DNA from 3 places in the Streptomyces sp. NBC_01433 genome. Region 1 is predicted to be linked to each of the others. Evidence: riboswitches for the same ligand, from Rfam matches in the RefSeq annotation. Region 1 holds a riboswitch; each other region holds the start of a gene.
What was found. A riboswitch is a leader RNA that binds a small molecule or an ion and turns the genes downstream of it on or off. The one in region 1 is predicted to bind thiamine pyrophosphate.
Positions count from the first base shown of each region.

Region 2: another riboswitch for thiamine pyrophosphate. It lies ahead of thiO (glycine oxidase ThiO); the one in region 1 lies ahead of OG413_RS01115 (thiamine ABC transporter substrate binding subunit).
Region 3: another riboswitch for thiamine pyrophosphate. It lies ahead of thiC (phosphomethylpyrimidine synthase ThiC); the one in region 1 lies ahead of OG413_RS01115 (thiamine ABC transporter substrate binding subunit).

Region 1 is NZ_JAPEPM010000001.1:269,947-279,749, forward strand. It holds gene OG413_RS01085 (glycosyltransferase family 4 protein) at 1-775, opposite strand, end outside; gene OG413_RS01090 (hypothetical protein) at 772-2,091, opposite strand; gene OG413_RS01095 (sensor histidine kinase) at 2,384-3,682, shown strand; gene OG413_RS01100 (response regulator transcription factor) at 3,676-4,344, shown strand; gene OG413_RS01105 (ABC transporter ATP-binding protein) at 4,374-5,399, opposite strand; gene OG413_RS01110 (iron ABC transporter permease) at 5,423-7,036, opposite strand; gene OG413_RS01115 (thiamine ABC transporter substrate binding subunit) at 7,129-8,229, opposite strand; TPP riboswitch at 8,310-8,426, opposite strand; gene rlmN (23S rRNA (adenine(2503)-C(2))-methyltransferase RlmN) at 8,469-9,575, opposite strand; gene OG413_RS01125 (phosphatidate cytidylyltransferase) at 9,708-9,803, opposite strand, start outside.
Region 2 is NZ_JAPEPM010000001.1:4,813,332-4,823,134, forward strand. It holds gene OG413_RS21665 (deoxyribonuclease IV) at 1-657, opposite strand, end outside; gene pknB (Stk1 family PASTA domain-containing Ser/Thr kinase) at 664-2,586, opposite strand; gene OG413_RS21675 (thiazole synthase) at 2,702-3,505, opposite strand; gene thiS (sulfur carrier protein ThiS) at 3,508-3,696, opposite strand; gene thiO (glycine oxidase ThiO) at 3,837-5,024, opposite strand; TPP riboswitch at 5,022-5,134, opposite strand; gene OG413_RS21690 (hypothetical protein) at 5,186-5,527, shown strand; gene OG413_RS21695 (NAD(P)/FAD-dependent oxidoreductase) at 5,556-6,800, shown strand; gene OG413_RS21700 (Rv2175c family DNA-binding protein) at 6,870-7,235, shown strand; gene thiE (thiamine phosphate synthase) at 7,312-7,962, shown strand; gene metF (methylenetetrahydrofolate reductase [NAD(P)H]) at 8,126-9,043, shown strand; gene OG413_RS21715 (hypothetical protein) at 9,094-9,803, shown strand, end outside.
Region 3 is NZ_JAPEPM010000001.1:2,335,625-2,345,427, reverse strand. It holds gene OG413_RS10580 (helix-turn-helix domain-containing protein) at 274-1,044, shown strand; gene OG413_RS10575 (SsgA family sporulation/cell division regulator) at 1,146-1,583, shown strand; gene OG413_RS10570 (YibE/F family protein) at 1,676-3,007, opposite strand; TPP riboswitch at 3,079-3,211, shown strand; gene thiC (phosphomethylpyrimidine synthase ThiC) at 3,204-5,024, shown strand; gene OG413_RS10560 (DUF805 domain-containing protein) at 5,380-5,736, shown strand; gene OG413_RS10555 (hypothetical protein) at 5,883-6,716, opposite strand; gene OG413_RS10550 (metallophosphoesterase) at 6,899-7,957, opposite strand; gene OG413_RS10545 (LacI family DNA-binding transcriptional regulator) at 8,132-9,244, opposite strand; gene hisC (histidinol-phosphate transaminase) at 9,603-9,803, shown strand, end outside.

The sequences.
Region 1 (9,803 bases):
TCACGGCGTCCCCGACCCCGAGGGACCCCGCCAGTCGGTGCAGGGTGCGCGCGTACGGTCCGTCTCCGGTCAGCAGGAGTACGGCACCGGGAACCGCCCTCCGCACGGCGGGCAGGGCACGGATCAGCGTGTCCTGGCCCTTGCGCGGGACGAGCCTGGCGGCGCACAGGATCACGGGCCGGTCGCCCAGCCCGTAGCGTTCCCGGACGCTGCCGGGGCCGTGCCGCTCCCCCTGCCGTACCCGGAACGCCTCGGGGTCGACGCCCGGCGCGAGGCGCACCATCCGGCGGGCGGCGGCGGGGCCGAGCGCGGCGGCGATCGGTGCCCGGGTGGCCGCGCCGAGGTAGGTCAGGGCATCGGTGCGGGCCCCGATCAGGCGCAGCAGGGAGCGGGCGCCCGGCGTGCGGGCCCACCACACCTCATGGCCGTGGGTGGTGGCGACGGCCCGCCGCACCCCGGCCTCGCGGCGCAGCCGGTCCGCCATCAGGCCGAGCGGGGCGGCTGCCCCGAACCACACGCTGTCGCAGCCGTGGCTGCGGGCGAGCTCGACGGACCGGGCGGCGACGCGGGCAGTGGGCAGCAGCATCCGGGCCGGATCGCGGATCACCGGGTACGGGAGGGCCGCGTCGTGGGCGGCGGAGCCAGGTTCGGCGGATGTGTGGACGACAACGGATTCGGCGGGAAAGCGGCTGGTCATGGCATGGACGAAGGTCTCTATGCCGCCCTGGCGCGGCGGGAAGTCGTTGGTGACGACGAGGGTGCGGCGGCGGGTCAACGGAGGGCCTTTCGTACGGTCCGGCGGAGCGGCGCGTCGGTGGTGGTGCCGGGGCGCATGGCAGTGGTGCGGAGGGGCATGGCGGTGGCGCGGAGGGGCGCCGTGTGCGGGAACGTGGCGCGGAGGGGCGCGGTGCGAGCGGCCGCCCACGCGGCGAGGACCAGCGGGTGCACGAGGTACCCGAAGCGGGTGGCGGGCATGAACGCGATGGCCAGGAGCAGCCCGAGCGCGAGCCGCAGCGCGGCGGCGGGCGCTGTCCTCGGAGGGCGTACGAGCAGGGAGACGCACACCAGCAGGGCGCTCGCCGCGAGCAGCAGGACGGCGAGCGTCCGGCCGCCCGGCACGTAGGTGGCGAGCAGATGGCCCGGCAGCGGGCTGGCCGCGGCGGACACCGCGTCGGTGAGGCCGAGCGGGAAGGCGACGACATGGGTCTGGAAGGCGCCGGGATCGCGGAGGGCCGCCGGAAGGACGAGCGCGACGGCGGTGACCACCGCGACGGCCCCGCACCGAAGAGCGGCGAACGGCCCCGCTCCCGGTGCCCGCCGCGCAACGGGTTCCTGGCGCGTGACGGGTATCCGCCGCGTGGCGCCTGCCGGGCGCATGACGGGTTCCCGGTGCGCACCCGGTTCCCGGCGCATCACCGCCAGGAGCACCACGGCGACGGGCAGGGCGGGCCAGGCCGTCCATTTGAGGGCGGCGGCCAGGCCGAGCACCAGCCCGGCCCGCCCGGCCCTGCCCCGCCCCGCCTGCGCGAGCCCGAGACACATCAGCCCCGCGACGGGCAGGTCGACACCCCCGACGGCGAGCGGCAGGGCGACCAGCGGACAGGCGGCGAGCCATCCCACGTACGGCCACCGCCCCCGCCCCGCAGGGAGGGCGAGCGCGAACGCGCCGATGAAGGCGGCGCCCATCCACAGTCGGGGATCGGTGGCCGGTGACGCCCCGAACAGCGCTTGCGGCAGACCGAAGACCGCCATGCCGGGGAGGTACGGGTTGAAGTCCCCCACCGCCGTGGGCAGCGCACTGTACGGGGTGCCCTCCGACAGCAGGAGACCCGCCGAGCGAGCGACGACCTCGACCTCCAACTGTGCGCGGCCCAGGACGAGAAGCACCAGCAACGGCAGGACCGCGGAGCCGGTCGCGGCCACCGCGCCGACCGTCCGGACGCCGCGTCCGCGGGCGCGCAACCAGGCCGCGGTCAGGTACCCGGCCGCGCTCGTCACTCCCCAGACGCGGTGGGGGGTGAGCGTGGAGAAGGCCGCGAGCCCCAGGGCCGCGACGGCACAGAACGTCCACCACCCGGGACGGGCGCACACCCCGATCCCGGCACGTCCCCAACGCCGCGTACGGACATGGCTCTGCCTCCGGACATGGTTCTGGCTACGGACATGGCTCCGCGGCCGAACACGGCTCCGTGCACCGGACCGGCCCTGGTCAACCCCCGTGAAGAATGCTGCTGCGCCCATGAATCCGAGGCTAGGAACGGCCTGCTCACCGGGCGTCACACCACCATCCGGTCTTCGGACTCAACCCGTGGCATGAGACGGAGCGGGGATTTCCACCCGTGCTCCGATGCGTCTTCATCCGGTGGTGCCGAAGAATCACCGTATGAGCCGCACGACCCCCGCCGCCCCGGCCCCGCGTCCGCCCACGGCCCGCGCCCCTTCCCCGCGGGTACGGCAGCGTGCCCGGGACCGGGTTCGGCAGCGGGTGCGCCGCTGGTCGGCGGCGCCCGCGTACCCCTGGCTGACCGGAGCCGCTCTGACTCTCTTCGCGCTGGGGGAGCTGGCCGTCGTGCCGGGCTCGGCCATCACCTCCTTCGGCGTGCTGGTCTGCACGGCGTCGCTGATGTGGCGCGGTTCCCGGCCCGCTGTCGGCCTCCTGACGGTCGGTGCGGCGCTGCTCAGTTTCGCGACCGACGGCAACATGGCGTACGCGACGGTGGCCGGTGCGCTGATCGGCTGCTACACCCTGGGGCGGCACCGTGTGCAGCATCCGGCGCTGCTCGTGCTCGGCGGGGCGCTGGCCTCGCTCACCGTCAATCTCGTCCACATCGACCGCTGGGCGCGGGCCGGCTCCCCGGGGCTGCCCGCGCTCCAGGGCAGCGATCGCTTCAGCCTCGGGCTGTACGCCGAGACGATGGCGCTGACGGTGGCGATCCTGGGGGCGGTCAGCATGGGGGACGCGGTCCGGGCCCGCGAGGAGACACGGCACGAGCGGGCCGCCGCCCAGTCCCGGCTGCTGGCGATGGAGCGGCGCCAGGCGGCCGAGGCGGAACGGGCTGCCATCGCCCGGGAGTTGCATGACATGGTCGCCCACTCGGTCTCGATGATCGCGGTGCAGGCCGAGAGCGCGACGTACACGACGCCGGATCTCTCCCCGCAGGCCCGCGACGCCTTTCAGCAGATCGCCGGGACGGCCCGGTCCTCGATGACGGAGCTGCGCAGGCTGCTGGGAGTGCTGCGGACGGAAAAGGCGACCGCCGCGCTGACCGCGCCGCAGCCGTCGCTGGCCGGCATCGGCGAGCTGCTGGAACAGCACCGCGCGGTGGGTGAAACGGCCGAACTGCACATCAGCGGCGAGGCGATACCGCTGCCCGCCTCCTGGGAGCTGTCGGCGTACCGGATCGCGCAGGAAGCCCTGACGAACGCCCGCCGTCACGCGCCGGGGGCCCACGCGGTCGTGGAGATCGGCTACCGGCCGGGCCTGCTGACGGTCCGGGTCAGTGACAACGGACCGGGCCCCGTCCCGGCCACGGCCGACGGCGGCAACGGAGGCAGCGACAAAGGAGGCCACGGCCATGGTTTGGTGGGCATGGGCGAGCGGGCCGCCCTGCTCGGCGGCCGGTTCACCACCGGCCGGGGTCCGGCCGGTGGCTTTCTCGTGGAGGCGGAACTGCCGTGGTGATCCGAGTGCTGGTGGCCGACGACCAGGCGGTCGTACGGACCGCCTTCTCCAATCTGCTGAGCACGCAGGAGGACATCGAGGTGGTGGGCGAGGCCGAGGACGGGGAGCAGGCCGTCCGGGGCGCCGCCGAACACCGGCCCGATCTGGTGCTGCTGGACATCCGCATGCCCCGGCTGAACGGCATCGAGGCGGCCCGTGAGATCGTCGCCGCCTCGGAAGGTGCCACCAGAGCGCTGATGCTGACGACATTCGGCCTGGACGAGTATGTGTACGACGCACTGGCCGCGGGGGCGAGCGGCTTCCTGCTGAAGGACGCGACCTTCCCCGAACTGCTCCATGCGGTACGGGTGGTGGCCGACGGGCATGCGTTGCTCGCCCCCGAGATCACCGGACGGCTGATCGCGGAGTTCACCCGGCAGCGGGTCAGCGCTCCCCCGGTCCGCGACGTCGATGGCCTCACGGCCCGCGAGGCCGAAGTGCTCGTCCTGATCGCGCAGGGTCTGTCGAACAGGGACATCGCCGACCGGCTCACCATCACGGACCACACGGTCAAGACCCATATCAACCGGCTGTTCACGAAGATGGAACTGCGGGACCGGGCACAGGCGGTGATCCTGGCTTACGAACTGGGCCTGGTCGTCGCCGGTACGGGCCCCGCGTGACGCCGCCCCTGCCGCAGGGCATCAGCCCGTCACCCCGCCCGGGCCAGGACCACCGTCTCCGCCGCGTCGAAACCGACGCCCACGACCGCGCCCTCCGGCGGGGTGTCCCGCAGCGCGCACTCCGCCTCCAGCTCCGGTCCGTTGTCGGGCCGCAGCCGCACCGCGACATGGTTCCCCCGGAACGTCCGCACCCCGACCGTGCAGCGCAACCCGTCCTCCGGCACGACTATCCGTACCCCGGCGGGACGGACCAGCAGGTCACACCGGCCCTGGGGCGACCCCTCGGGCACCGGCACCTTGCCCCACGCCGTGTCGGCGGCCGTGCCGGTCACCGTCGCGTCCACCACGTTGTCGAAGCCCAGGAACCGGGCGACGAACGCGGAGGCGGGCCGCTGCCAGACCTCCAACGGCGTACCCACCTGGGCGATCCGGCCGTCCCGCATGACGACGACCCGGTCGGCGAGCGCGAAAGCCTCGCCCTGGTCATGGGTGACGGCCAGCACCGTCGTGCCCAAGCGGCCGAACAGCGTGCGCAGTTCGACGACGAGGCGTTCGCGCAGACTGCGGTCCAACTGGCCCAGCGGCTCGTCCAGCATCAGCAGCTTCGGGCGCGGGGCGAGCGCGCGGGCGAGGGCGACGCGCTGCTGCTCACCGCCGGACAGTGCGGCGACCGCACGCCGCTCCGCGCCGGGCAGGCCCACCAGATCAAGGAGTTCCCCCACCTCGCGGTCCGTCTCGGCGCGACCGGACCCATGCATCCGCAGCCCGAAGCCCACATTGGCGCCGACGTCCCGGTGCGGGAACAGCTGGTGGTCCTGGAACATCAGCCCGAGCCCGCGCCGGTGCACGGGTACCCCCGCCTGGTCGGCCCCGTCCAGCAGCACCCTGCCGCCGTCCATCGCCTGCAACCCGGCGACGACCCGCAGCAGGGTGGACTTCCCGCTGCCGCTCGGCCCGAGCACACACACGATCTCGTGGTCGGCGACCTCCAGATCCACGGCGTCCAGGGCGGCCCTCTTCCCGAACCGGACCGTGGCGGCTTCCAGCCTCAGCATGCGCAGAACTCCCCAGCCATCACTCAGAACTCCCCGGATCGATCGGTGCGGATGCGTTCGAGGAGCAGCAGCGACACCGCGCACACGAGCATCAGAATGGTGCTGAGGGCCATCGCCTGCCCGTAGTTCAGTTCTCCGGACCGCCCCAGCAGCCGCGCCACGGCGACCGGCAGCGTCGGGTTGTCGGGCCGCGCGATGAACACGGTCGCCCCGAATTCGCCGAGCGACACCGCGAAGGCGAAGCCCGCCGCGACCAGCACAGCCCTGCGCACCAGGGGCAGATCGACCTCGCGCCAGGCCCGCAGCGGAGAGGCACCGAGCACAGCCGCCGCCTCGCGCAGCCGTCCGTCCACCGCACGCAGCACCGGCAGCATGGTCCGTACGACGAAGGGGACGCCCACCAGCGCCTGGGCCAGCGGCACCAGGATCCAGGAGGTCCGCAGGTCGAGCGGTGGCTTGTCCAGGGTGATCAGGAATCCGAAGCCGACGGTGACGGCGGACACCCCGAGCGGCAGCATCAGCAACGCGTCGAAGCCTCGCACCAGCCGCCCCGCCCGCCGGGTCAGCGCCGCCGCGGCCAGCCCTCCGACGACCAGGGCGATGGCGGTCGCGACGAGCGCGTACTGAAGGGAGTTCCCGATCGCCTCGAGCGGGGCGACCAGGAAGGTGGAGCCGCTCGCCCCGGCGGACTGGAGCGCCCGGTAGTAGCCGAAGCCGTAGCCGCCGGGCCCGTCGAACGAGCGCTCCACCAGCACTCCGAGCGGGAGCAGGATCAGCAGCAGGACGGTCAGCAGTACCCCGCCGAGCAGCGCCCGCTGTCCGGCGCCGTGCGGACGGCGGGCGGTCTGCGCGGGGTCGACGAGCTTCAGCGCGGTCTCGCGGCGCCGCACCGTCCAGGCGTGCACGCCGAGGATCGCGCCGACCGCCGCGAACTGCACCAGGGTCAGCACGGCGGCCGTCGGCAGATCGAGCAGTTGCGCGGTCTGCCGGTAGATCTCCACCTCCAGGGTGGAGTAGGCGGGACCACCGAGGATCTGTACGACGCCGAAGGAGGTGAAGGTGAACAGGAAGACCATCAGCGCGGCGGCTGCGACGGCGGGCGCCAGCGCGGGCAGCGTCACCCGCCGCCAGGCGGCGAACCGTCCGGCTCCGAGCACCCGCGCGGCCTCCTCCTGCCGCGGGTCGAGCTGCGACCAGAGCCCTCCGACGGTCCGCACGACCACCGCGTAGTTGAAGAAGACATGGGCCAGCAGGATCGCCCACACGGTGGTGTCGAGCCGGACGCCCCACAGTTCGTCCAGGAATCCGCCGCGTCCCAGCAGTGCCAGGAACGCCGTACCGACGACCACGGTCGGCAGGACGAACGGCACCGTGACGACCGCCCGCAGCAGTTGCTTTCCGGGGAAGTCGAAGCGGGCGAACACATAGGCGCCGGGCAGTGCGATGAGCAGGGTGAGCGCGGTCGAGGCGAATGCCTGCCAGGTGGTGAACCAGAGGACGTCCAGGATGTCCGGCCGGGCCAGCACCTCGCCGATCCGGCCGAACTGCCAAGTGCCCCCGGCCTTCAGCCCGCGGCCGACGATCGCGGCCACGGGGTAGGCGAAGAACACCGCGAAGAACGCGACGGGCACGGCCATCAGACCGAGCCGCACCGCGTTCCCGCGACGGGCTCCGCGGGGCCCTCCACCGCTCTGCCGAACCTCCGAGGACCCGGCCCCGGCCGACTTGGCTACTTCACGACGAGCGAGTGCCACGACTGGACCCACTGCTCACGGTTCTCGGCGATCTTCTCCGGCGCCAGGGTGGCCGGCTTGTCGGCGGTCGCGCCGAACTTCGTGAAGAGCTCCGGAAGCTTCGCGTCCTTCGCCACCGGGTTCACGAACATGTTCAGCGGCATGTCCTCCTGGAACGTCTTGCTGATCAGGAAGTCCAGCAGCGCCTTGCCGCCCGCCTCGTTCTTCGCCCCGGTCAGCAGCCCGGCGAACTCGATCTGCCGGAAGCAGGTCCCGGCGGCGACGCCGGTCGGTGCCTCGGCCGGCTGCGGCTTCGCGTACAGCACCTCGACCGGCGGGCTGGAGGCGTAGGAGACGACGAGCGGCCGGTCCGCCTTGGTCTTCTTTCCGCCCGCGGAGCCGGAGAACTCCTCGTTGTACGCCTGCTCCCAGCCGTCGACGACCTTGACCCCGTTGTTCTTCAGCTTCTTCCAGTAGTCCTGGTAGCCGTCCTCGCCGTGGGAGGCGATGGTTCCGAGGAGGAAGCCGAGGCCGGGTGAGGAGGTCGCGGCGTTCTCGGTGACGAGGAGGTTCTTGTACGCGGGCTTCAGCAGGTCGTCGAAGGACCGCGGCGGCGCGAGCTTCTTGTCGGCGAAGTACTTCTTGTCGTAGTTGACGCAGATGTCGCCGGTGTCGACCGGTGTGACCCGGTGCTTGTCGTCCAGCCGGGTGTCGGCCGCGACCCGGTCCAGGCCCTTCGCCTCGTACGGCGTGAACAGGCCGTTGTCGAGGGCGCGGGAGAGCAGGGTGTTGTCGACGCCGAAGAAGACATCGCCACGCGGAGAGCCCTTGGTCAAAATCTCCTGGTTGAGCGCGGCACCGGCGTCGCCGCTCTTCAGCACCTCGACCGTGTAGCCGGACTCCTTGGTGAACTCCTTGAGCACGGAGTCGGAGGCGTTGAAGGAGTCGTGGCTGACCAGGGTCACGGTCCTGGAGCCGGAACTCTTCGTACCACCGGACCCCGCGCCCGCGTCGTCGGAACTGCCGCAGCCCGCGAGCGCGGTGACGCCGAGGGCCGCGGCGAGAGCCGTCGCCGCGTACTTCGTGGTGGTGTTCATGTGATTCCTCCTGGAGTGACCAGGAAGAGACGCGGCCCTGCCCGCGCCGGAACGAACCGGAAGCGGGCAGGGCGCAACAGCTTGAGTAATGACCGAACTTCCTACCCGGAATGACCCGGGCGAGGTTCAGAGGGTCTGCGGCCAACCTGTCCTTGGTGCCGCACTCTCAGCGCTGTGGCGCTCCCCTGTCGGAATATGAAGTTGATTTCGGTCCCAGGCTACACGGGCGTTTTCCGGCCTCAGCGCTCGGAGGCGGCCAGCTGCCCGCAGGCCCCGTCGATCTCCTGACCCCGGGTGTCACGCACGGTCACCGGTACGCCATGGGCGGCGATGGCCTCGACGAAGGCCTTCTCGTCCTCGGGCCGCGAGGCGGTCCACTTGGAGCCGGGCGTCGGGTTCAGCGGGATCAGGTTGACGTGCACCCGCTTGCCCTTGAGAAGCCGGCCGAGCAGGTCACCCCGCCATGCCTGGTCGTTGATGTCACGGATCAGCGCGTACTCGATGGAGATGCGGCGGCCGGACTTCTCGGCGTACTCCCACGAGGCGTCCAGCACCTCGCGGACCTTCCAGCGGGTGTTCACCGGGACGAGGGTGTCGCGCAGCTCGTCGTCCGGGGCGTGCAGCGACACGGCGAGACGGCACTTGAAGCCCTCGTCGGCGAAGCGCAGCATGGCCGGAACCAGACCCACGGTCGAGACGGTGATCCCGCGCTGCGAGAGCCCGAGGCCGTCCGGCTCGGGGTCGGTCAGCCGACGGATCGCGCCGACGACCCGCTTGTAGTTGGCCAGCGGCTCGCCCATGCCCATGAAGACGATGTTGGAGAGCCTGGCGGGGCCACCCGGAACATCGCCGTCGCGCAGCGCCCGCATGCCGTCCACGATCTGGTGCACGATCTCGGCGGTCGACAGATTGCGGTCGAGCCCGGCCTGCCCGGTCGCGCAGAACGGGCAGTTCATCCCGCAGCCGGCCTGCGAGGAGATGCACATCGTCACGCGCTCGGGATAGCGCATCAGAACGGACTCGACGAGCGTCCCGTCGTGCAGCTTCCACAGCGTCTTACGGGTGGTGTCGTCGTCGCAGCTGATGTGCCGGACCACGGTCATCAGATCGGGGAACATCGCCTCGGCGAGCCTGTCCCGCGACGCGGCGGGAATGTTGGTCCACTCCGCCGGGTCGTGCGCGTACCGCGCGAAGTAGTGCTGCGAGAGCTGCTGGGCGCGGAACGGCTTCTCGCCGATCGCGGCGACTGCTTCCTTGCGCTCTGCGGGCGTGAGGTCGGCGAGGTGCCGCGGCGGCTTCTTGGCTCCGCGGGGCGCGACGAAAGTGAGTTCTCCGGGCTTAGGCATGGTTCATCCAGTGTCGCAGACAGACGGGTGAGGGCCCGCCGCCCTGTGGACAACGGACCCTCACTCGTAGAAATCGCAGGTCGGACGGCATCTGTACGCGTCAGCTCGGCCGGACCGGTGGACCTCGGTGGCTCAGCCTGATCCGACGAACAGCACCAGCAGCAGCCACACCACCGGCGCGGTCGGCAGCAGCGAGTCCAGCCGGTCCATGATGCCGCCGTGGCCGGG
Region 2 (9,803 bases), 4.5 Mb from region 1:
GGCGTGGATCAGCTTCAGCCGGCCCTCGCCGACCGTGTCCACCAGAAGATCGAGGGTCTGCCGCATACCCGCCGGACCGGCCAGATCGTGTCCCGCCGCGTAGATGTGGCAGGTGTCGAGACAGACGCCCAGCTTGGGGTGGGAGTCCAGCGCCTCGAAGTACGGCCCGAAGTCCCAGGTCCGCGAGCAGAGCGAGGAGCCCTGGCCCGCGGTCGACTCCAGCAGCAGATCCGGATCGTCGTCATGGGTCAGCTCGTCCAGCAGCGGCCTCATATGTGTACGCACCTGGGCAAGGGCCTCGGCGCGGGGCCGTCCGCCGGTGGCCGAACCGGTGTGCACCACGACTCCGAGCGCGCCGATCTCCCTGGCCCGGCGCAGCGAGTGGCGCAGTGATTCCACCGACCTCTCGACGGTGGCCTCGGTGTGCGAGCCGAAGTTGATCAGATACGGGGCGTGGACGTATGCCGGGATCGACGCGGCCGCGCATTCGGAGCGGAACAGCTCGTCCTGCGCCGGATTGCCGCTGGGCGTCGCCCATCCGCGCGGATTGGCGACGAAGACCTGAACGGTCTCCGCGGCCAGCTCGCGCGCGTAGTCGAGACCGACCTTGGCGAGGCCACCGGCCACCGGAACGTGACCGCCTACTGGGTTGCGCATGTGGATCTAGAGTCCCTTGGTCCTGATGGTGATCGTGGAGCCCTCGGCGGCCTTCTCGCCGCCGTCGACCGACTGGCTGTCGACGGTGTCGCTGAAGGAGAGGAACGGACGGTCGACCTCGACCTCGAAGCCCGCCTCTTCCAGTGTGCTCCTGGCCTTCTCGACGTCCTTGCCGGTGACGTCGGGGACGTCCAGCATCCGTGGGCCCTTGGAGACCGTGAGCTGGACCGTGTCACCCTCCGCGGCCTGCGCGCCCTCGCCCGGCGTCTGGTGGGCGATGTCGCCCGCGACCTCGGGGGAGTTGACCCGGTCGGGCAGCACCTCCGCCTTCAGCCCCTCCCCGTCCAGCTCGGCGGTGGCGTCCTCGACCGAGAGCCCCCTGACATCGGGGACGTCCACCGGGCTGCCCTTGCTGACGACCAGCGCGACGGCCGAGTCGGGGTGGCGCTCGGTACCGGCCTCGGGGTCCGTACGGATCACCTCGCCCCGCGCGACGTCCTCGCTGAACTCCCTGGTCACCATCCCGGGGACCAGGCCCACCTTCGTCAGGGCGCGCCGGGCGTCACCGAGGCCGAGCCCCTCGGCGTCGGGCACCTTCACGATCTCCGGGCCGCGCGAGACGACCAGCTTCACCGAGCCGTTGCCCCGTATGCGCTCGCCCGACGCGGGGTCGCTGTCGATCACAGCGCCGCGCTTCACCGTGTCGCTGTACGCCTTCTCGACGCCCTTCAGATCCAGGCCGGCGTCCGAGAGCCGCTGCTCGGCGGTCTTCTGGGACTGGCCCAGGAGGGAGGGGACGCGGGTGAACTGCCCGGAGTTGATGTACCAGACGCCCGCGCCGACCCCCAGGACCAGCACCAGCGCGGTGAGCGCCGCGAACAGCAACCGGTGCGGGCCGCCGAACGGTCCCCGCCGCCGCGGCCGGTCCGGCCCAGGGGGTGCGGGCGGCGGCATCTCCAGCCGGCTCGTGTGGTGGGCGGTGCCCTGGTCCACTGGCAGGGTCCGCGGGATCACGCTCGTACGGTCCTCGCCGGCGTCGTGGGCCGTTGTCAGCGCCTGCGGCGGTACGGCGTCCAGCTGCTCGTCGGTGAGCCCGGCGCGGGCCTCCCGGGCCTCGGCGAGCAGCACGACCGCGTCGTGCGGGCGGACCTCGGCGTTGCGGGCGGTCGCGCTCGCCACCAGGCCGTCCAGCGCGACGGGGAGCCCGGGGACGACGGCCGACGGGGCCGGGACGTCCTCGTTGAGATGCCGGTAGATGACCTGGGCCGCGGTGTCGCCGGTGTGCGGCTTGGCGCCGGTGAGCATCTCGTACAGCACGACACCGCAGGCGTACACATCGGCACGGGTGTCGGCCGTGCCGTGCTCGATCTGCTCCGGGGCGAGATACGACACGGTGCCCAGGAGCGAACCGGTGGTGTCGGTGACGGTGCCCACGGCCCGTACGAGACCGAAGTCGGCGACCTTGACCCGGCCGTCGTCCCCGATCAGGACGTTCTCCGGCTTCATGTCGCGGTGCACGAAGCCCGCCCGGTGCGCGGCGCCGAGCGCGGCCAGCACCGGCTCCAGGATGTCCAGCGCGGCCCGTGGCTGCAGGGCTCCGCGCTCGCGCAGTACGTCGCGCAGCGTGCACCCCGCGACGTACTCCATCGCGAGATAGACGTACGCGCCCTGGGCGCCCTGGTCGAAGACCGCGACGACATTGGGGTGCGCGAGCCGGGCCACCGACTTGGCCTCGCGGATGAAGCGCTCGACGAACGAGGCGTCGGTCGCGAGCGCCGGGTGCATCACCTTGAGGGCGAGCACCCGGTCGAGGCGGGTGTCCACGGCCCGGTAGACCGTGGCCATGCCGCCGACGGCGATGCGCGCCTCGACGCGATACCGGCCGTCGAGCAGCTGCCCGACGAGCGGGTCCTGGAGGGTCGTATCCACCCGATGAGTCTACGAGCCGCCACGGACAGGACGGACGGGCCGGGGCGGTCCCGGAGCGGTACTGCAGCCGATCCGTGACAGGGACACGCTCATGGCCGGGGTGCGGTGCGGGACGTCAGAACGCCGGGTGCTCCGGGTCCAGGAGGTCCAGCACCGCCCGGCCCGCCACCGGGGACGATGCCTCGGCGAAGTGGCGGCGCGGGATCCGGCCCGCCCGGTACGCCAGCCGTCCACCGTCCACCGCGTGCCGCATCGCGGCCGCCATCAGCTCCGGCTCCTGCGCCCGGGTCACCGCGGAGGCCAGCATTACCGCGGCGCACCCCAGCTCCATCGCCTGCGCCGCGTCCGACGCCGTCCCCGCCCCGGCGTCCAGGATCACCGGCACCCCGGCCCGCTCGACGATCAGCTGGAAGTTGTGCGGATTGCGGATGCCGAGCCCGGAGCCGATGGGGGAGCCCAGCGGCATGATCGCCGCGCACCCCACGTCCTCCAGTTTCCGGGCCAGTACGGGGTCGTCGTTGGTGTACGGCAGGACCGTGAACCCGTCGTCGACCAGGATCTCGGCCGCGTCCAGCAGCTCGACCGGGTCGGGCAGCAGCGTCCGCTCGTCGGCCACCACCTCCAGCTTGATCCAGTCCGTGCCCAGTGCCTCCCGGGCCAGCCGGGCGGTCAGGACGGCCTCGCCCGCGGTGAAGCAGCCCGCGGTGTTCGGCAGCACCCGGATGGCGAGCTTCTCCAGGACGGAGAGCACCGAGCCCCGCACGGTCGGGTCGAGCCGGCGCATCGCGACGGTGGTCATCTCGGTGCCGGAGGCGACCAGGGAGCGTTCCAGGACATCGAGGCTCGGAGCGCCGCCGGTGCCCATGATCAGCCGGGAGGTGAAGGAGGCGCCGCCGAGGGCGAAGAGGTCGTCGGACATGGTCAGCCCCCCTGCACGGCGGTCAGGACCTCGACCCGGTCGCCGTCGCCGAGCGCGGTGAGGGACCACTGGCCGCGCGGGACGACGCTCTCGTTGACGGCGGCGGCGACCCCGGAGTGCGCGGATGTCAGGCTCGCGACGAGGACGTCCAGCGCGGTACCGGCGGGGAGGACGCGGCGTTCCCCGTTCACGGAAACCGAAACGGAGGCCGGAACGGCGGCCGGTCCGGAGCCCGTTCCGGAAGCCGGGCCGGAGGCCGAATCGGTGACCGGCGCGGGTGCGGCGACCGGACCGGGCGCGGAAGAGGGCACAGGGGCGGAATCGGGCTGGGTCATGCGGGCTGCTCCTGAGGTACGGGGGCGGCGGCGGTGGGCGTGAAACGGCTCGGCGCGAAGGGGCGGGCCACCTCGGGCAGCTCGCCGGAGGTCAGCACGTCCGCCATCGCGTCGCCGGTGACGGGGGTCAGCAGCACCCCGTTGCGGTGGTGGCCGGTGGCGAGCAGGAGGCCGGGCAGCGCGGTGGGGCCCAGCAGCGGTGCGTTGTCGGGGGAGGCGGGGCGCAGGCCCGCCCGGGTCTCGGTGAGGGGCAGTTCGGTGATGCCGGGCACCAGTTCGTGCGCGTCGCGCAGCAGCTCGTACACCCCGCCGGCCGTGACGGTGGTGTCCCAGCCCATCTCCTCACTGGTGGCGCCGACGACCAGTTCGCCGTTCTCGCGCGGGACGAGATAGAGATGGCTGCCGCGCACCACGGCGCGCACGGTCCGGCTGAGGAAGGGGGCGTACGCGGGTGGCACGGTCAGCCGCAGTACCTGGCCCTTGACCGGGCGGACCGGTGGTACGGCCTCTTCGGGCACGCCCGCGAGCCGGCCGCTGAGACTGCCCGCGGCGAGCACGACCTGGTCGGCGGCGAGCTCCGTACCGTCGGCCAGCACGGCTCCGACGGCCCGCCCGCCCGTGACCGTCAGCCGCTCGGCCCAGCCCCGGCTCAGGACCACCCCGGCCCGCTCGCAGGCGGTCAGGAGCGCCGAGGCGAGCCGCCGGGGGTCCACCTGGTGATCGCCGTCCACGCGCAGCCCGCCGCGGACCCCGGGTGCCAGCATCGGTTCCAGGCGACGGCACTCGCGTCCGCTGAGCCACTCGGACTCCAGCCCCGAACGCTGTTGCAGGGCGTGCAGTTCGCGCAGATGGGCGCGGTCGTCGGAGTCCAGCGCGACGGCGAGCGTGCCGCAGGCGCGGAAGCCGATGTCCTGTCCGCTCGCGGCGGACAGCTCGGCGGCGAACTCCGGATAGCGCGCGGCGGAGGCGACGTTGAGACCGAGCAGCAGCTGTTCGCCGTAGTGGAGTTCGGTGACGGCGGCCAGCATTCCGGCCGCGACCCGGGCGGCCCCGCCCCCCGGTGCGGGGTCGGCCACCGTCGTCCGCAGTCCGCGCTGCGCCGCCCGCCAGGCGGTCACCAGACCGATGATCCCGCCCCCGATGACGAGGACGTCGGATCCATTTCCGTTCGTGGAAGAACGCATGGGCGTCCAGCCCCTCCCTTCGCCGGCATGACCCGGATCAGGTTCGTACGGTCGGAGGCCGTCCAGCCTCCCTCTCAGCCCGGTACGTCCGGGCTCCCGCGAGTGTTTTACGTCTGCCACCCTAAACCCAGTCGCCCACGCCCAGTAAGGGAGCAACCGCCATGGCCCGTTCGCTCGACGGCCTCGTCCTCTCGCCGGTCGCCGACCAGGCCCCCGGCCAGGTCGGCACCCGCACCCGCTTCACGTACCACGAGCGGGACGGCCGGATCTGGGCCGAGTACGAGGGCGGTGACGTGGTGCGCGGCCATCTCGTCGGCACCCGGTCCGCGGACACGCTCGATTTCCGGTACGTCCAGCTGAAGCAGGACGGAACGACCTCCTCCGGGCACTGCCTGTCCACGGTCGGCGCATGCCCGGACGGCCGGGTGCGGCTGGACGAACGGTGGGAGTGGGAGTCCCAGGAGGGCAGCGGGACGAGCGTGGTGGAGGAGCTCATTTCCTGACGGTCCGTCAGGTGTTTATGGTGTACGGGTGAGCGAGCAGACGGAACAACAGTCAGCGCGGCAGTCGGCGCGCCGTGTCGTGATCGTCGGAGCGGGCATGGCGGGCGTGCAGACCGCCGTCGCCCTGCGCGAACGGGGCTTCACCGGACCGGTGACCCTGGTCGGCGCCGAACCGCACCAGCCCTACGACCGGCCACCGCTGTCCAAGGCCGTCCTGCTCGGCGAGGCCGAGAACTCCGCCTTCGACATCGACTTCGAGGCGCTGGACATCACCCTGCGCCTGGGCGTGGACGTGAGTGGCCTGCGCTCCGGCGCACATGAGCTGGACACACCGGACGGCCCCGTTCCGTACGACGTCCTGGTCATCGCCACCGGGGCCGAACCCGTGCGGCTGCCCGGCTCCGAGGGCGTGCGGGGCGTGCACCTGCTGCGCACCCTCGACGACGCCGCCCGGCTGCGGCCCGTCCTGGAACGGCAGCACGACGTGGTGGTCGTCGGGGCGGGATGGATCGGCGCCGAGTTCGCCACCGCGGCCCGCACCGCGGGCTGCGCGGTCACCGTCGTCGAGGCCGCCGAACGCCCCCTCGCGGGCGCCCTGCCCGCCGAGGTCGCCGCCCCCATGGCCGGCTGGTACGCCGAGAGCGGCGCCGAACTCCTCACCGGCGCCCGGGTCTCCCGCGTCGAACCGGGCACCGTCACCCTGGCGGACGGCCGGGTGCTCCCGGCCGGTGCGGTGGTCGTCGGGATCGGCGCCCGGCCCGCCACCGGCTGGCTGGCCGGCTCCGGCATCGCGCTCGGCCCGGACGGCTCGGTCACCGCCGACAGCGCGCTGCGCACCTCGCTGCCCGATGTGTACGCGGTCGGCGACTGCGCCTCCTTCCCGTCCGCCCGCTACGGCGCACGCCTGCTGGTCCACCACTGGGACAACGCCCTCCAGGGCCCCAGGACCGTCGCCGCGGACATCGCGGCACTCGACGGCGACGGCCGTCCCGGCGTGTACGACCCCGTGCCGTACTTCTGGTCCGAGCAGTTCGGCCGCTTCGTGCAGTACGCGGGCCACCACGCCCACGCCGACGCCCTCCTGTGGCGCGGCGACCCGGCCGATCCCGCCTGGTCGGTGTGCTGGCTGCGCGACGGCGCGCTCGTGGCGGTCCTCGCCGTCGGCCGTCCCCGCGATCTGGCGCAGGGGCGCAAGCTCATCGAATCGGGGGCGGCACTCGACCCGGCGCGGGTGGCGGACCCCTCCGTACCGCTGAAGTCGACGGCTCTGTGAGCCGGGCCCGACCCCCGTACGGTCGGGCCCGGCTTCCGGCTGTCGGTCCCAGATGGCACGCTTGTCCTCGTGACCGAGATTGACGCAAAGATCGATGCTCTAGTACCTGCCTGGCTCCACCTTCCCGACATCGCGGAACTGCTCGACATCCAGGTGACGCGGGTGCGGCAGCTGGTCAAGGAAGGCCAGCTCATCGCCGTACGACGCGGTGAGAACCGGACGCTCCAGGTGCCTGCCGCCTTCATCGACGGCGACAAGGTCGTCAAGGGCCTCGCCGGGACCCTGACGCTCCTGAGGGACGACGGCTTCTCCGACCAGGAGATGCTGGACTGGCTCTTCACTCCCGACCCGAGCCTGCCCGGCACCCCCGCGCAGGCTCTGAGCGAGAATCGCGGTACGGAGGTGAAGCGCCGCGCCCAGGCGCTCGCCCTCTGACCGAGACAACCACCTGCGGGGTACGGGCCGTCCCGCACGGCCCGTACGCCCGCCGTACCGACGGGGGATTTTCGCCATGCCCACGCCTCGCGAGCTGCTGTCCGACGCCCGGCTCTACCTGTGCACGGACGCCCGCAGGCGACAGGGTGACCTTCCCGCTTTCCTCGATGCCGTGCTCCCGGCGGGCGTGGACATCGTCCAGCTGCGCGACAAGGGCATGGAGGCGGCGGAGGAGCTGGAACACCTCGCGGTGTTCGCCGACGCCTGCGAGCGTCACGGCAAGCTCCTCGCCGTGAACGACCGCGCCGACGTCGCCCATGCCATCGGTGCGGACGTGCTGCACCTGGGCCAGGGTGACCTGCCGGTGCCCGCCGCTCGCGCGATCATCGGCGCCGACGTGGTGACCGGCCGCTCCACGCATGCCGAGTCCGAGGTCGACGCGGCCGTCGCCGAGGCGGGCGTGGACTACTTCTGCACCGGCCCCTGCTGGCCCACCCCCACCAAGCCCGGCCGGCACGCCCCCGGGCTCGGACTCGTGCGCTACGCTGCCTCGCTCGACCAGCCGCGCCCCTGGTTCGCCATCGGCGGGATCGACGAGGGCAATCTGGACGAGGTGCTGGACGCGGGTGCCCGCAGGGTCGTCGTCGTCCGGGCGATCACCGAGGCCGCCGACCCGGCCGCGGCCACCGCCGCACTCGCGCGGCGGGTGCGGGCACGCTCCGTCTGATCTGAGGGCATGTCCGCGTGATGCCGCCTGATGCCCGTGCGATGTCGGGCGATGTCCGCGTGACGCCCGCGTGATGTCCGAGGGGTGGACAACAATCAGGCCAATCGAGACAAAAAACGCAGGCCCGGTTGGGCGACCGCCGAGCCCTGGTTAACCTCGCAGTATGGCCCTTGGCACACCTTCCACCAGGACAGACCGTGCACGCACCGTGCGTGACCTGCTCGCGACCGGCACGACCTCGTATTCCTTCGAATTCTGGGCGCCCAAGACCGAGAAGGGTGAGCGGAACCTCTGGAACGCGCTGCGCCGGGTCGAGGCGGTGCGCCCGAGCTTCGTCTCGGTGACGTACGGCGCCGGCGGCTCCACCCGCTCGGGGACGGTCAGGGCGACGCAGCAGATCGCCGCCGACTCCACGCTCACCCCGGTCGCCCACCTCACCGCGGTCAACCACTCCGTCGCGGAACTGCGCAACATGGTCGGGCAGTACGCCGACGCCGGAATCAGGAACATCCTCGCGGTGCGGGGCGACCCGCCCGGCGACCCGATGGGCGAGTGGGTCGAGCACGGGCAGGGCGTGCGGTACGCCGCCGACCTCGTCCGGCTCATCAAGGAATCCGGCGACTTCTGTGTCGGCGTCGCCGCCTTTCCCGAAATGCACCCGCGGTCGACCGACTGGGAGACCGACATCGGGCATTTCGTGGACAAGTGCCGCGCCGGAGCCGATTATGCGATCACTCAGATGTTCTTCAATCCGGATGACTATCTCCGGATGCGTGACCGCGTGGTCGCGGCGGGTTGCGACACCCCGATCATTCCCGAGGTCATGCCCCTCACCAGCGTGAAACAGTTGGAAAGGTTTGCGCAGCTCAGCAACGCGACCCTCCCCGCGTCGTTGAAAGAACGCATCCTCGCCGTCAAGGACGATCCAGCCGCTGTACGCTCCATTGGCATCGAGTTCGCAACGAAGTTCTGCGCGAAGCTGCTGTCCGAAGGCGTGCCCGGACTTCACTTCATCACGCTCAACAACTCGACGGCAACGCTCGAAATCTACGAGAATCTCGGACTGCACAAGCAGTCGTGACCGGCCGTACCCGCCACCAACCGGGGCGGTGGCCGTAGGAGGGGGCGGGCGTGGGCTGGACGGTCCTCTACATCGCATTCGGCTTTGTGGCGTTGTGGCTGCTGGGCGAGGTGCTGCTGCAGTACAAGGCACGGCTGCGCTGGCGGCTCCTCGCCTTCGGCGGGTTCCTCACCGTGGTCATCGGTGTGCTGATCGCGTCCGTGCCGGTCATCGTGGTCGGGGCGATCGCCTTCGCCACCGGCCAGACCTATGTGACCCTCTCCTTCCGGCGGGGCTTCTCGACCGGCTGGGCCATCGGGGGCAGCCCCGGCGAGAGCCGCCGTCGCCGTGGCGGCGGTGAGCGGGCGGCCACCAAGGAGCCCACGCTGCAGGTCTCGGACCTGGAGTACGAGCAGCCCCTCGCGGAGACCGCGGCCGCGCCCGCCGCATCCGTCTACGAGCCGCAGCCGCTGCCCGACGACACCGGGCAGTACGGCGTCTACACCGACAACACGTACGCCGGGAACGGCCAGCAGGGCGACGGCAACGGCAACGGCCCCGGCTCCGGCCACCCCGAGCAGCACGGGGCCGAACCGCAGCCGCAGTACGGCGCGTACACCCCCTACGGCGACTACGACCGGCCCGCCGCCCAGGACACCTACGCCGGGCAGTACGACTACGGCACGGGCCAGCAGCAGAGCTACGCGGCCTACTCCGACCCGTACATCGGCACCGGCCCCGCAGGCGGATCCGCGCCCTACGCCTCGTACGACAGCTACGG
Region 3 (9,803 bases), 2.1 Mb from region 1:
CCGGTCGGCAGCGGGTGCGACGTCAGCCCACTGACCACGCACAGTTACGACGATTAGCCCAGCTGAGCTAAGTCCCCCAGGAAACCCCACCCCGAACGGGCCATACGGATACAGTGGGGCACCGCTGCCGCCCTCTGGGACGTAACCGTCCGTCACCACCCTGACCGGTGGTTTGTGCGTCCGTCCGGTCTCCGCACCCCAGGATCGCGGCAGGCCCGTGGGGGCGGCCCCCACGGGAGGGCTGACCGCCCGTCACCATGCCTGGGGGTGACCTTGACCACGGCAACGAATGCCGCTGTCCCGACGCTGATCGGCTCGGTGCAGCGGGCGCTGAGGCTGCTGGAGGCTGTGGGTGCCCATCGGGACGGAGCGCCGGCGAAGCAGCTGGCGCGGGAGGCGGGCCTTCCGCTCCCGACCGCGTACCACCTGCTGCGCACCCTGACCCATGAGGGCTACCTCCGCCGGGAGAACGGCGTCTTCGTCTTCGGAGCAGCCGCCGAGAAACTGACCGGTCTGCCAGCAGTGCAGAAACGTCGAGGCACCGTCAGCGACTCGCTGACGCAGCTGCGCGACGCCATCGGTGCGCCGGTGTACTGCGCCGTCTACCGCGAGGGTGAGATCGAACTCATCGCGGTCGCGGACAGCCCCGCCGCCCCCGCGGTGGACGAGTGGGCCGCGTTCCGGGAGACCGGGCACGCGCATGCGATCGGCCAGTGTCTGTTGGCCCAGCTCGACGAGAAGGCCCGCGAGGACCATCTGGACCGCCATCCGGTCCAACCTCTGACCCGTTACTCAGTGCGAGATCGGCAGTCGCTTCTTGAGCGGTTCAGGTCGATGGAGCGTGCGAAACCTGTCATTGAGCGACAGGAGTACGCACTGGGTACGGTCTGTGCCGCCATCCCGATCACCGCAGGTAGCACGATCGCCGCAGTGGCCATTTCTATACCCCTTGACCAGGAAGATCGGTTGCTCCCCGCAGTCGAACAACTACGTGGCGAAGTGGCGAGCCTCTTGCGTTCGTTCGTGTTCTCTATCAGTATCTGAAAAATCACTCCTTGTGATCTGCTATCGCGTGCACCACGATGGCGTCAATAGGGCCATGGGGGATCATTCCTGGCCAGTTTCATCTACTGCGGGGTTGAACGATGCGTGAGTCGGTTCAAGCAGAGGTCATGATGAGCTTCCTCGTCTCCGAGGAGCTCTCGTTCCGAATTCCGGTGGAGCTCCGGTACGAGGTCAGCGATCCGTATGCGATCCGGATGACCTTCCACCTGCCCGGCGATGCCCCTGTGACCTGGGCATTCGGCCGCGAGCTGCTTCTGGACGGTCTCAATAGCCCCAGTGGCGACGGCGATGTGCACATCGGGCCGACCGAGCCCGAAGGACTGAGCGATGTGCACATCCGGCTTCAGGTCGGCGCGGATCGCGCGCTGTTCCGGGCCGGCACGGCGCCTCTCGTCGCGTTCCTCGACCGGACGGACAAGCTGGTGCCGCTGGGTCAGGAGCACACGCTGGGTGACTTTGACGGAAACCTTGAAGAGGCACTCGGCCGGATCCTCGCCGAGGAGCAGAACGCCGGCTGAAGAGAGAAGCACGGCGCCTGCTGAAGAGGCGAGGCGTCGGCTGTAGAGCAACAGAGTGTCGGCCGAACGGGTTGTCTGCCGGTCGTTCGCGGTTATGCCTTGCGACGACGGCCCCTCCCGGTCCGTACGGGTGCAGGAGCTCCGGCTTCCGCGCCGAGCCCTGTGCGGTCCGCGGAGACGACCAGAGCGGCGAGCACCGTGGTCACCGGAACCGAGGCGACCAGTCCGATCGAACCGACCAGCGTACGGACGATCTCCACAGCCACCAGTTCGCTGTTGGCCACCGTTCCCACGCTGCTCTGGGCGATCGAGAAGAGCAGCAGCAGCGGCAGCGCCGCGCCCGCGTAGGCGAGCACCAGGGTGTTGACGACCGAGGCGATGTGATCCCGTCCGATTCTGATACCTGCCCGGTACAGCCCCCGCCAACCCATCGTCGGGTTCGCCTGATGGAGTTCCCAGACCGCCGAGGTCTGGGTGACGGTCACATCGTCGAGCACTCCGAGCGAGCCGATGATGACGCCGGCCAGCAGCAGGCCGCTCATGTCGATGTCCGGGTACAGCCCGTGGATGAGACCGGTGTTGTCGTCGGTGTTGCCGCTCAGGCTCGCCCAGCCGATGAAGAGCGAGCCGAGCAGCCCGATCAGCAGCAGTGAGATCAGTGTGCCGATGACCGCGACGGACGTACGGGCCGTCAGCCCGTGGCACAGGTAGAGGGCGACCAGCATGATGGCGCTGGCCCCGATCACCGCGACGACCAGGGGATTCGAGCCCTCAAGGATCGCCGGCAGGATGAAGAGGGTCAACAGGGCGAACGACACGGCGAGCGCCACCAGTGCCATCACTCCGCGCAGCCTGCCCACGACGACGACCGCGAGGGCGAAGATCCCGGCCAGCAGAGCCATCGGGACCGTGCGGTCCACATCGGTGACCGAGTACTGGAGGTCGTGGGGGGCGTCGGGCGCGTACGCCACGACCACGCCCTGTCCCTTCCGCAGTTGCCGGGGCGCGTCGGGCTGGACGACCTCGACGAACGTGCGGCCCTTGTCCTTTCCCGTGATCACCTCGATCGTGGCCTTCTCGCACAGCCCGGACTGTTCGTTGACCGCCTCGCGCCCGGACGGCGTGGAGGTGTCACCGGTCGCCGGCACCTGGGCGGCGTTGACGTCCTTGCAGTCGACCTTGTCGACCCGGACCACCTTGCCCTGCTGAGTCTGCCGGTCGAAGCCCACGCCCGTGCGCTCGTGTGCCGGGGCGCCGCCGGGCCAGAAGGCCAGCAGACCGACGACGACCGCGGCGGCGAAGGGGATCAGCACGGCCGCGATCACCTTGCGCAGATGCTTCGAGACGGGCGCGGCGGGGCCGTGACTGTGCGAGTGGCCGTGGGCGTGGTCCTGGGGTGCGGGGTCGCTTTGGGGGGATGTCACGGGGCGATCATCGCAAGAACGGGAGGGGCCCTCTGGTCAGCTCGCCAGAAAGGACGCTAGCGTGGTGGCACCTTTGCACACGCGGGAGCTCGGAGCACCGGGCTGAGAGGGCGCTGACCTCCGTACTCCGTACGGGACATGCTGCGTCGACCGCCGAACCTGTTACCGGGTAATGCCGGCGTAGGGAGTAGGTCTCATGACCACATCGGACGCACGCACGCCTGCCTCGAAGCAGAATGACCGCGATGCGCGGAATGCGCAGCAGGGTCAGGACGCACCGAACGACGAGGCCGGGAAGTCCATCGGCTGGCACAAGGGATACGTCCAGGGCTCGCGCCCGGACCTCCGGGTGCCGGTCCGTCAGGTGCACCTCACCAACGGCGACGACGTGACGCTGTACGACACGTCGGGGCCGTACACCGATCCCTCCATCGACACCGATGTCCGCCGCGGGCTCGCACCGCTGCGGGAGAACTGGATCATCGCCCGCGGCGACACCGAGGAGTACGCGGGCCGTCCGGGCCGCCCCGAGGACGACGGGCTCAAGCACACCTCGCCGCGCGGCGGGCTGCGCAACCTCGACGCCGTCTTCCCCGGCCGCCCGCGCCAGCCGCGCCGCAGCCGGGACGGGCGCCCCGTCACCCAGCTCGCGTACGCCCGACGGGGCGAGATCACGCCCGAGATGGAGTACGTCGCGATCCGCGAGAACGTCGGGCCCGAGGTCGTGCGCGAGGAGATCGCCGCAGGCCGGGCCGTGCTGCCCGCGAACGTCAACCACCCGGAGATCGAGCCGATGATCATCGGCAAGCGGTTCCTGGTGAAGGTCAACGCCAACATCGGCAACTCCGCGGTCACCTCCTCCATCGAGGAGGAGGTGGACAAGATGACCTGGGCGACCAAATGGGGTGCCGATACGGTCATGGACCTCTCCACCGGGCGCAACATTCACACCACCCGTGAGTGGGTACTTCGCAACTCCCCGGTGCCGATCGGCACCGTTCCCCTCTATCAGGCCCTCGAAAAGGTCGACGGCAGGGCGGAGGAGCTGACCTGGGAGATCTACAAGGACACGGTCATCGAGCAGGCCGAGCAGGGCGTCGACTACATGACGGTGCACGCCGGTGTGCGCCTGCCGTACGTGCCGCTGACGGCCCGTCGCAAGACCGGCATCGTCTCCCGCGGCGGTTCGATCATGGCCGCCTGGTGCCTCGCGCACCACAAGGAGTCGTTCCTGTACGACCACTTCGAGGAACTCTGCGAGATCCTGGCGACGTACGACGTGACGTACTCGCTGGGCGACGGTCTGCGCCCCGGGTCGATCGCCGACGCCAACGACGAGGCGCAGTTCGCCGAACTGCGCACGCTGGGCGAGCTGAACACGATCGCCAAGCGGTTCGGCGTCCAGACGATGATCGAGGGACCGGGCCATGTCCCGATGCACAAGATCAAGGAGAACATCGACCTCCAGCAGGAGATCTGCGAGGAGGCGCCGTTCTACACGCTCGGCCCGCTGACCACCGATGTCGCTCCGGCGTACGACCACATCACCTCCGGCATCGGCGCGGCGATGATCGCCTGGTGGGGGACGGCGATGCTCTGTTACGTCACGCCCAAGGAGCACCTGGGGCTGCCCAACCGGGACGACGTGAAGACCGGCGTGATCACCTACAAGATCGCGGCCCATGCGGCGGACCTCGCCAAGGGGCACCCGGGAGCGCAGGACTGGGACGACGCGCTGTCGGACGCGCGGTTCGAGTTCCGCTGGGAGGACCAGTTCAATCTGGCTCTGGACCCGGTCACGGCACGGGAGTTCCACGACGAGACGCTGCCTGCCGAACCGGCGAAGACGGCGCATTTCTGTTCGATGTGCGGGCCGAAATTCTGCTCGATGAAGATCTCCCAGGACATCCGGCGTGAGCACGGCGGGTCGCGGGCGGAGATCGAGACGGGCATGGCGGAGAAGTCGAAGGAGTTCGCGGCCTCGGGCAACCGGGTCTATCTGCCGATCGCGGACTGACCGGAGCCCCGGTCTCCGTCCTACGGGAGGGGGCCGGGGCATGCGGAATTCCGCGATGCCAGGAGGGACTTGGCGGTGTCGCCCCGGGAGCCTCTGCGCCCGGGGCGACGCCGTATCCCGGCACCGGAGATCCCAACAACTGTCCGTAACAGGCTGTTTCGGCCACACAAGGCCCATTTGCCGTGTATTCCGTAGTGGTTGAGCGACGGTATGGACACGGTAGAGCTGCAGCTGGATGTACGTTTCGCCCCCGGCCCGCCTGCGCTTGACCGCGTCCTTATCTGTGCCTTACTTTCCGGCATGCCTGGCTGAAAAATGTGAGCCCTCGCACGGGGGGCCCGGGGAGGGAATCACCATGAACTGGTACCTGGACGTACTCAAGAACTACGCAGGCTTCAGCGGTCGCGCACGCCGCAAGGAGTACTGGATGTTCGTGCTCTTCAACTTCATCGCTGCCGTGATCCTGATGGTCATCGGCGGGGTGATAGGCACGCAGATCCCGTACTACATCTACCTCGTCGCGGTCATCGTGCCCTCGATCGCGGTCGTCGTGCGCCGGCTGCACGACACCGGCCGTTCGGGCTGGTGGATCCTGATCTCGCTCATCCCGCTGGTCGGCGGCATCATCCTGCTGGTCTTCCTGGCCACCGAGGGCAAGTACGAGTCGAACGAGTACGGTGCCAACCCGAAGCTGGCTCCGCAGGGCGTCTGATTCACCGCTCCGGTCCCGTTACGGGCCGGAGCACCGCACGGGCCGGGTGCAGCGTGAGCTGCCCCGGCCTTTGCCGTGTCCGCGCGGGCGTGCGCGGGGTGGGCACAGGCGGGGCGGGCACAGGTGGCCTGATGCGCGCGTGGCCGTCAGTCCGGCTGGTGTTCGGGGCCGCCGAAGTCCGGGCTCGTGAAGTCGGGGCTGGTGAAGGTCGGCCGCGGGCCCGCCGAGGGGCCGTCCTCCGGGCCGGAGAAGTCCGGCCTGCTGTAGCCGATCTTCGGGATGCGGTTGGGGGAGGGGTGCGGGGTCCGCGCGGCGGGACCGGCGGTCGGATCGGCCAGGGCGTCCCGCAGGAACGGCAGGATGCCGCGCTCCAGCAGGGCATGGCGCCAAGCCTCCCTGGCCCGCGCGACCTCTTCCGGGAGCTCCTGCTCCTCGTTCTCGGCGGACAGCGAGGACGCACCGTTGCGGAGCGCGGTGGTCAGCAGCCCCGTGGCGGCGACGAGGCTGGCCACCGCGGCGAAGGCCCCGAAGAACCACCCGGCCGTGACCATGGTGCCGGCGAAGGCGAGCGACGGGCTGACGGCCTTCAGTACGTAGCCGACCAGCAGGAAGATCAGGGCGGCCGTCCCCGCCAGGACCGGTGCCAGGACCGTGACGGCCGCGCCTATGCCGCCCGTCCGGTCCGTCCCGCCCAGCGGTCTACCGAGGTCCGGTTCCTGATCCTCGTCCTGGTCCGCCGCACCCGTGGGCGTACGCAGCTCGCCGCGGGCGCGCACGTAGTGCTCGTACTCCGTGGCGGCGGCCGCGGTGATCAGGTCCGTGGCGTTCAGCGCCATGGTGCGCAGCTGTTCCGTGTTGAGATGGTCTCCGACGCCGTCCAGATCCGGGCGTTCGTGAGCATGACGCAGTGCGTCACCGAGGATCCGCTCGTACTCGGGGCGGTCCTCGGCCAGCAGGTGCGGAGCGCTATTCATATGCATCCCCCGATGCTCCGTAGGGCCTGATGACCCGCGTTGGCCGGGCGATCGGGCGGAAACGGAGGAGAGCCTGCTACTGATACGCCGATGGTAGAGCGCTCACGGCACGGGGTGACAGGGGCTTTCCGTAATTGGGCCCGGTGATCGGCGGGGTCAGGTCGTGGATGCGTCTTCCCCGACAGCCCTCAGTCATGCAGGGGGAGTTGGACGACCAACAGCTTTCCGGCCATGGTCACTCCGCCGTCCATGGCGATGGCGAGCCCGTCCGCGTACACATGCGGACCGTTCACCACGGGCCCCGCACCGTTCTCGCCGTCCTCCGAACCGACTTCGCCGAGCAGATACGGAATGGGGCTGTGACCATGGACGACGCGCTGTCCGCCGTAGGTCGCCATCAGCTCGCGCGCCGCCTGCGAGCCGCCCTCGTCGCGGAAGGCGAACCGCTTGGTGAGCTTGCGGAAGAGGTCCCAGCACTCATCGGCGTCGTTACGCGTGAGAATGGCGTGCACCGTGTCGTTGACGTCCTCGATGGTGGACCCGTAGTCGAGGTACGCCGTCGTGTCGGAGTGCATCAGCAGGTGCCCGTCCTCCTCGACGACCGCGTCGAGCCGGGACATCCACTGGAGGTGGACGTCCTGGAGCCGCTCCATGTCCGTCTTCTGGCCGCCGTTGAGCAGCCAGGCGGCCTGGAAGGTGGCGGTGCCGGCTCCGGAGTTGACCGGAGTGTCGGCGAACCGCTTGGCGCCGATCAGCAACAGCTCGTGGTTTCCCATGAGGGCCTTGCAGTAGCCACCCGCGGCCGCCGCCTCGGCGGAGAGGCGCATGACGAGGTCGATGACGCCGATGCCGTCCGGGCCGCGGTCCGTGAAGTCGCCGAGGAACCACAGCCGGGCGTTGCCCGCGGTCCAGTTGCCGTCGGCGTCGACGAGGCCCTGTTCGGCGAGGGCGGCCAGCAGCTCGTCCAGATAGCCGTGGACGTCACCCACGACGTACAGCGGGCCGCGCTCCGTACCGGGAACGGCCTGCGGGTCCGGGGCGGTCCGCACCTGGACCGTGTCGCCGCGATTGATGACGGGAAGGTCGCGTTCGGTGGGCGTGTAGCCCGCCGGCGGCTCGTCGCCGGGCATGGCGTTGCCCGGGTGCGGTGGGTGCCGAGGCACGGGCGTCTGCGCATACGGCGGTACGCGGAAGTCGCGCAACGTCGCCGTCCGCACCACGGGTTCCTGACCGGCCCCCTGAGTCATCGACCCCTCCACCACCGTCGCGCCGCCGTACACCTGACGGGCCGTGCCTGGTAGAGGTGGTCCGCGGTGTCGTGCGCCCATCATAGGAATGCGGATCGTGCTGTGTGACGCACCAGGGGTGGTGAATCCGGGCGCACGCACGGTTCACCGGCCAATTGGTCCGGAATAATACGATCAGTCCCCGCTCGGGGATCGTGGCGGGCTGACGGTGGTGCGGGGCGGACGCCGTTGCGAGGAGGTCCGGACGATGAGCTCCGTCGGTATCACCTGCTCCACCGGACCGTCGTGTTCGACGCCCTCGATGGCGTCGATGAGGAGCTGGACGACGGCTGTGCCGATGCGGTGCGGCTTGAGCGAGAGCGTCGTGATGGGCGGCTCGGTGCTCGCGTACACGGTGGACTCGCTGCAGCAGACCAGCAGCAGGTCCTCAGGGACCCGCAGGCCGTAGCGGCGGGCGGCCGCCAGCAGATCGGTCCCGTTGGGGTCGAAGAGCCCGTAGACGGCGTCGGGGCGGTCCGGGCGGGCGAGGAGGCGGTCGGCGGCGACCGCGCCCGCGCAGGGGTCGTGGGCCGGGTAGGACTCGTAGACCGGGTCCTGGCCCACCCGCTCGCACCAGTGGAGATACGCGGTGGTCGACAGCCGGGTGTACGTGTCGGTGGTGGTGCCGGTCAGCAGGCCGATACGGCGCGCCCCGGCGGCGGCGAGGTGGTCGAGGAGGTCGAGCACGGCGGCCCGGTGGTCGTTGTCGACCCAGGCGGTGACCGGAAGCGTCCCGGCCGGGCGGCCGTCCGAGACGACAGGCAGGCCCTGGCGTACGAGTTCGGTGACGACCGGGTCCTGGTCGGAGGGGTCGATGACGACGGTGCCGTCGAGAGCGACGTTCGACCAGACGTCGTGGCGGGAGGTGGCGGGGAGGATGACGAGGGCGTATCCGCGGTCGAGGGCCGCGGAGGTCGCGGCTCTGGCCATCTCCGCGAAGTACGCGAATTCGGTGAAGGTGAAAGGTTCATTCCCGTAGGTGGTCACGGTCAGGCCGATCAGGCCGGACCTGCCGGTACGGAGGGTTCGGGCCGCGGCGGACGGGCGGTAGCCCAGGCGCTCTGCGACCTCGCGGACATGGCGGCGGGTGGCGTCCGGGAGCCTGCCCTTGCCGTTGAGCGCGTCGGAGACGGTCGTGATCGAGACTCCGGCCGCGGCGGCCACGTCACGGATACCCGCCCGTCCCGGCCGGCCGTTGCGCCGGGGGGTCTCCGTCCGGCTCACCTGGTGCTTCCCTGCTGCTGTCATGGCGAGCCGATAGTAGGGCTCGGAGGGGTGGTCAGGCCGGTCGCATATGCACACGTTGACAGGCACGTTTCTGCATGGTCACTATCGACCAAACGCCTTGAAAGCAAAGGGGGTTGGTCGCCTGAGCCTCAGTGTGTCATGTGTCGAACGGCGTGGGCCTACTAAATGTTCGATGTTTCGAAGAGGTCTCAACTCACCACTTCGGGGGACGCGCGCCACGGAGTGAGCCACCGGCGTGCGTCGGGACAGAGAAACGCTCCCCCCTGAAACGATTCCTCGCTCCCGCCATTCGCAGCAGGGCCCAATCCTCATAAGGTGAGCAGTATTGATGCGTGCGGATGACCTAGGAGGACCTGCGGTGAGCGAGACGAGCCCCAAGCTGCGTGCCGAGCTGGACGGTGTGCCTGCCTATGTGCCGGGCAAGCCGGCCGCCGCCGATGGACCGGTCGCCTTCAAGCTGTCCTCCAACGAGAACCCGTATCCGCCGCTGCCCGGAGTGCTGGAGTCCACGCTGGCCGCCGCCGCGGACTTCAACCGGTACCCGGACATGGCGTGTACC